One region of the Mesorhizobium sp. B3-2-1 genome, then DNA from elsewhere that is predicted to be linked to it. Evidence: predicted binding sites of a transcription regulator. Region 1 holds the regulator's gene; the other holds the start of a gene.

The links. The regulator LexA, encoded in region 1, represses DNA repair genes until DNA is damaged. The targets are predictions, from matches to a motif close to TGTTCNNNNTGTGTTCNG.
Region 2: the regulator LexA is predicted to act here: its motif matches at 1,564-1,581, upstream of FJW08_RS17945 (PA0069 family radical SAM protein).

Annotation. Positions count from the first base shown of each region.
Region 1 is NZ_VFTI01000002.1:31,810-35,220, reverse strand. Features, by position in the region: gene FJW08_RS01980 (ComEC/Rec2 family competence protein) at 1-1,007, shown strand, start outside; gene lexA (transcriptional repressor LexA) at 1,001-1,744, opposite strand; gene FJW08_RS01970 (GntR family transcriptional regulator) at 2,155-2,928, opposite strand; gene FJW08_RS01965 (ABC transporter substrate-binding protein) at 3,082-3,411, shown strand, end outside.
Region 2 is NZ_VFTI01000016.1:88,994-92,404, forward strand. Features, by position in the region: gene FJW08_RS17935 (hypothetical protein) at 1-834, opposite strand, end outside; gene FJW08_RS17940 (glycosyltransferase) at 978-1,505, opposite strand; gene FJW08_RS17945 (PA0069 family radical SAM protein) at 1,656-2,810, shown strand; gene FJW08_RS17950 (ribonuclease HII) at 2,963-3,411, shown strand, end outside.

The DNA of each region.
Region 1 (3,411 bases):
TGACGCGAAAGTTCCTCTTGGCGACAGGTGGATTGGCCGTGACATCCATCATCGCCGGCAGCGCAACGGCGCTGTTTGCCATCTGGCATTTCCAGCGGGTGTCGCCGCTCAGCCTGTTCGCCAATCTGGCCGTCATGCCGATCGTATCGGTTGTGATGTTCCTGGCTGTCGCCAGCGCGTTGCTGATGCCGTTCGGGTTGGATTGGCCGGCTCTCTACCTCATGGGCAAGGGCCTGACGGCGATGATCGCCGTATCGGCGTGGATATCGGAGCGCTCTCCGATCGATGGGGTCGGGCTGATCTCGCAGCAATCCGTGCTGCTGGTCACCGTCGCGCTGGTCATCGCGACGATGGCGACGACCTGGCTGCGGCTTGCCGCGCTGCCATTCGCGCTTGCCGGCCTGTTGACCGTGTCGCACACGCGCACGCCCGATGTGCTGATCTCGGAAGATGCGCGGCTGGTCGCATTGCCGATCGGCAATGGCGAACTGGCCGTCAACCGGGAACGTCCGAACGAATTCGCAGCCGAAAACTGGAAACGCGCCCTGGTCTCAGAATCAATCGTCAAACCGGAAATGTTCGACAAGACGGACGGGCAATTCGACATCGCTAGTCCCACCGACCTGCCGCAGGGATCGCCGTTCTATTGCCGCGAAGGCCTGTGTCTTGCCAGGCACCCATCCGGCGCAATCATCGCCTATGTCGAGGATCGCAAGAACACCTGGAAGGCCTGCGCCTTCGCCGACCTGATCGTCGTCAATGACGCTACCGCCTATGACGCCTGCCACAATCCGCTGGTTCTCGTCGTCACGAAACGGCAACTCGCCCGCAAGGGGAGTGCCGCCGTCTTCTTCGATCCCCAGTCGGCCACGAGCCCGGCTGCGATCGAATTCGCCGTCGACGGACCATACCGGCCCTGGCACGAGCAGCGAAAATTCTCACGCGAGGCGAGGGGGCTGCCGCCCTATAAAAAGCCTGACAAACCCGATGGCAAACCGGTTCAGTAGCGTCTTATCAGCCCGACCAGCTTGCCCTGCACCTTGACCCTGTCTGGCCCGAAGATGCGTGTTTCGTAGGCTGGATTGGCGGCTTCGAGCGCGATCGAAGCGCCCTTGCGGCGAAACCGCTTCAGCGTTGCTTCCTCCTCATCGACCAGCGCCACGATGATTTCGCCCGGACTTGCCGTATCGGCATTGCGGATGATGACCGTGTCGCCGTCGAAGATACCGGCCTCGATCATCGAGTCGCCCTTGACCTCCAGCGCATAGTGCTCGCCGCCCATGATCATGTCCGGCGGCACCGAAATCGAATGCGTCTGATGCTGGATGGCATCGATCGGCACACCGGCGGCGATACGGCCCATGACCGGAATGGACACGGCTGAAACCGCATCGTCGTCGTTACCGGCCGCCGGCAGGCGAGAAGGCGCCGCCGCCGGCCTGATCTGGCGGCCGAGACCGCCTTGGCCAAGGCTGCCCTGGATGACGCTTGGCGAGAACTTCTTCGCCGCATTGAGGCCCGGCGCGATCGAGTCCGGCAGCCGCAGCACTTCCAGCGCGCGCGCCCGGTTGGGCAGCCGGCGAATGAAGCCGCGTTCCTCCAGCGCCGTGATCAGGCGATGGATCCCCGACTTGGAGGCAAGATCGAGCGCTTCCTTCATCTCGTCGAAGGAGGGCGGTATCCCGCTTTCCTTGAGCCGTTCGTGGATGAACATCAGCAGTTCATGTTGCTTGCGTGTCAGCATGGCGGCCCCCAAGGCATTGAACGAAAGGTCTGAACCAGAATCGAAAAACAAACCCAGAACAAACACTATCTGTTCCAGTTGTGTTCCGCAACCGTTTAAAGTTTAATGAATTTGTTAAGGCATCTGAAGTTTTTTGCCCGCGACAGCGGACGGCAATCGACCTTTTCCGCCGTCGGCAAGCACATTGAAATCGTTTTGGTTAATGGGCTGTGGCCCATCCTCCGCCGAGGCTTGGCATCAGTCTTTTGGAGGGCTTTTCCGGGGGTGGATCGTAAAAATTGTGGATCCATCATTCGCGGAACGAAACGAAATCAAAACGCCAACGATCGTAGCTTCGGGCAGCGATGGATCCAGGCGTCCGGCCGGCCCCGATCAAGTGCGTGCGAACAGGCGTCGCAGGAGCGCTGAAGTCATCCCGAACTCGCTTTCGAGCTGCCGGCGCGGGCAGCGTATTCGGTTGCGCCGCTGTCTTCGCTGTGGACGTAGACACGCAGGGTGTAGCCGATATGCGCCGTCATCAGCGCCTTGGCCCGCTCGACGTCACGATCGAGTGCCGCTTCCATGATCGCGGTATGGTGTTCGATCGCAATCGCTTCGCGCAGTGCCTTCATCGCCGCTTCATAGCCATCCTTGAGGCCAGCCGCGGCCCGCAATGTCGGCGCCAGACCAAGAAAGCGATGGTGCCGGCGCAGCTGATCCGAGATTGTCGAGCGGAAACGCAGCAGCCAGTCGCATGTGGCGGCGCTCAGTAGCGCCGCATGGAAAGCCTCGTGGTTCTCGTCCCATTTGTCGACGGCCGCATCCGAGGGATCGTCGACCGCGGTCTTGCAGCGGGAGAGCCGGTAGTGGGCGGTGACGACAGCATCCTCCCACTCCTTGCCGCCTTTCTCCATCGCTTCGAGGAACAGGGGGATCTCGACCACCATCCTGGCGCGCGCCAGATCCTCCAGTTCGGCCCGCGACACCGGAGCCACGGTAAAGCCGCGATTGCTGATGGCGGTGACTAGGCGTTCGGCCTCGAGCCGCGACAAGGCTTCTCGCAACGGCGTCCAGCCGACGCCGTAGGTACCGCGCAGCGCACTCAGCTTGAGCGGGGCGCCGGGCATGAGGCGCGTGGTCAGGATATCGCGCCGCAACAGCTGATAGGCTGCCTCCGTCTTTGTGGAGCTGGTTTGATCCTGCATCGCGGTCCATCCGTCGTCTGGCAGAGAAAAATTATATATGATGTCGGAGCATGGCAAGAATTATATATAATATTTGACACGGGCCGGCGGACTGACCATGATCGCCGCAGTAGCCGCGCTCCAAGCGGCGCTGATCAAATCTGGGAGGAAATGATGTTGAAGTCGAAATCCGCTTGGTTGTCGGGTTTGTTCCTGGCCGGCGCATTGATGGTGAGCGCGGGTACTGCCGCTGCCGATCAGATACGCATCGGCATTGCCAATTTCGGCGAGCACCCCCAGCTCAACGCCGCTATAGCCGGCTTCAAGAAGGCGCTGACGGATAATGGCTTCGTCGAGGGCAAGGACGTCGTCTATACGGAGAGCCATACGAATTTCGATGCATCGCTGGTGCCGCAGATGATCGCCAAGCTGCAAGCGGAGCAGCCCAAGCTGATCTACACCATCACCACGCCGGTCTCGCAGATCGCCAAGAAGGCGCTCGCG
Region 2 (3,411 bases), on a different contig from region 1:
CGCCTCCCCGGTCAGGGTGACCGGGCTTTGCTCGCCATAAACGTCCAGCACCTCCTTGGCGGGATGGCCGACGAGAAGGGTGAGCTGATGCTTTATGGCACGTTTGTTGTGGCTGGCCCTGACATAGACGTGCGGGCCAGTATCGATGTCGACGGGCTTGAGATAGAAGAAGAATTTCAGCATCCGCCAGTCGTCGAGGTCGAAATGATACTTGCCGAGCGAGGCAAGGTTCTTGTCGGCTTCCGAGGCCTGGCCAGTTGGAAAGCTCCACCAGACGCGCGTTGTGATCAGTCTGGCCTGAGCGCCGAGATAATGTGCGGCGATGTCGAGAAGCAGCGGATCGCGCTGTACGGCGAGTGCCGCCGGGCAGTCGAGGATGCGTTCGAAATAGTGCCCGCTGAGCAACGAGCGGCCCAATCGTCTCTCGGCTTCGGCGTGCTCGCCCGGCATGAATTCGAGGCGGCGGTCGAAATTGCCGAAACAAGGCGTGCGCCCCGCGAAACGCGCGATCTCTTCATGGATCACAGCCGGCAGGACGAGCCCTGAAAACAGGCCTTGGGAGCGTAGCGCATCGACCACCGTGCTCCGCTCGACACCCGCAAACATCGTGTTTCCCGCATTGTCGACCGGACGAGCGCGTTTTGCGCCCAGCCAGTGCATGCGGCGCCCGGGCATGGTGCGCGCCAGCACGAACATCGGCAGCCAGGCAGGGTTTTCGCGCAGGTCCGCGAAATAGGTCGGAACGCGCACGGCGATGCGCCGCAGCAGGCTGCCATTGCGCGCGATGGCCTCGATACTGGCAGTGCCGGATTTGTCAGGAATCGAAAGCTTCATTGGATCCTCGGCTGTGACGGCGCCACCGATGCCGCACCGGCTACCGCGCGGCATGACCCGAACCCAACTCACCCACCTCGTCGTAAGGCTACCTCCGCGTCAGTCTTTGTGCAACGCACAATGGACAGAGCAGTTGCAAAAAATCATTTCGAGGCGCGGTGCCCGTGCTTCGGCGGCGCCGCCCATATCTCGGCGTCGAGTTTCCTTGTCGCCAGGCCGCGCGCCAGCGCCTCGGCGCTGCCGGCACTTTTCGACAAGGAAGCGGCCTGGCGCTTGCTGATCACCAGCCCGTCGGCCAAAGCACGGTTGCCCGAAAAGACCCGGGCCAGGAACGGCGGACGGCTGCCCCGCGCTCGCGAGAACCGGGCGGCCATGGTCTGCCTGGCCGTATGGGCGACGACCGCGTCGATCCAGCCCTCTACCAGCCTCGCACCCGGTTCGAGAAACAGCAGCCAGTCACCCTTGGCCTGGCGGATGCCGGCGGCGATGCCGCCGCTCCCCACATAGTGGCAGCCGGCATGCTCGGCGACGCGATGCGTGTGGTCGGTGGAGCCGGTGTCGCAGACGACGACCTCGCGCACCACGCCCTCGACCGCGCCGCCAATCAGCGTCGCCAGCGTGCGGACGAGCCCCTCCTCGTCATTATGCGTTTCAATGAGAACACTAAGCATCGTGAGCCGAATAGCGGAAAGCGTTGACCGACGCCAGTTTTTGCAGCGCACCATAGAAAGTTCTTGCTTTGTTCTCATCGACAAAATAGGAATAATTTCATGAGCAGAGCGATTCGACACAACATGGACAGTCCCTGGGAGCGGGCGAAGATGGAACCGATCATGCGCGCCGACATTGCGGCCTTCGGAGCAGGACGGGCCGAGATGGCCAACGCCATGATTGAGCAGAGTGGCATGCGGGTCCGTCCGGACCGCAATCGTGGCCGGTCGGCAGGCATCAATCCATCCGGCCGGTTCGAACCCGTCAGCCGGCATGTCTTCGACGACGGCTGGAGTTCGCTGGAGGAACTGCCTCCGTTCAAGACCGAGGTGCAGGTGGAGAAGCCGCGCACCATCATCACCCGCAACGAATCGCCCGACATCTCCTTCGACCGGTCGATCAATCCCTATCGCGGCTGCGAGCACGGTTGCGTCTATTGCTTCGCGCGGCCGACGCACTCGTTCATGGGCCTGTCTCCGGGCCTGGATTTCGAATCCAAGCTGTTTGCCAAGCCGGACGCGGCACGCCTGCTCGACAAGGAGTTGTCGAAGGACGGCTACCAGCCGCGCACCATCGCCATCGGTACCAACACCGATCCCTACCAGCCGATCGAGAAGCAGTACCGGATCATGCGCGAAATCCTCGAAGTGCTGGAGGCGCGCGGTCATCCGGTCGGCATCGTCACCAAGTCGGCCCTGGTGGTGCGCGACATCGACATTCTGTCGCGCATGGCCGAGCGCGGGCTCGCCAAGGTGGCGCTGTCGGTGACGACGCTCGACCGCATGCTGGCCAGGACGATGGAACCCCGCGCCTCGACGCCGACCAAGCGGCTGGAGGCTATCAGGCAGCTTTCGGATGCCGGTATCCCCGCTTCGGTGATGGTGGCGCCAATCATTCCCGGCCTGACCGACCAAGAGATGGAACGCATCCTCGACTCGGCACACCATGCCGGTGCGCGCGAGGCTGGCTATGTGGTGCTACGCCTGCCGCTGGAGGTCAGCCCGATCTTCAAGGACTGGCTGCTGCGCCACTATCCCGACCGCTATCGTCACGTCATGTCGCTGATCCGTTCGATGCGCGACGGCAAGGACTACGATTCGGAATGGGGCAAGCGCATGAAGGGCGCCGGACCCTATGCCTGGCAGATCGGCCGGCGCTTCGAGATCACCGCCAAGCGGCTCGGCCTCAATGCCGAACGACGCACGCTGCGGACCGACCAGTTCGTCGCCGCCGGCAAGGACCAGGAGCAGTTGATGCTGCTCTGAACCGACAATCGCCGCGGCTGTTTATTGCCGCCGTGGCGAAAAAATCCCGTCCGGCCTGCCCCGGCCTGCAGACGGTGCCCTCCCGGTCCGGCGCCCCACCCGACCCGGAGGGACTTGCGGAGAATCGGAGCCGATGCGAACCTCGCCGCAACATGGCTCGCGCGCGTTCTGATTCTCCGCTTCTCTTCGAAATCGTCGAGAAGCCCGATTTCTCCTTCGAGACGAAGGCGATGGTCGATGGTCTGTGGCCGGTTGCGGGGATGGACGAGGCCGGCCGTGGTCCGTTGGCCGGGCCGGTCGTCGCCGCGGCAGTGGTACTCGACCCCGCCAACATTCCCGAAGGGCTCGACGATTCCAAGCGGCTTAGCCATTTGCAGCGTGAAGCGCTGTTCCTGCGCATTCTTGACACTGCCCAGGCAGTTTCCATGGCCTCGATCAGCGCCGAGGGCATAGACGGCAGCAACATCCTCAAGGCCAGCCTGGAAGCGATGCGCCGCGCCCTGGTCGGACTGTCGGTTCAACCGAAACTCGCGCTCGCGGACGGGCGCGACGTGCCGCCAGGACTGCCCTGCGAGGGCCGCGCGCTGATCAAGGGCGACCA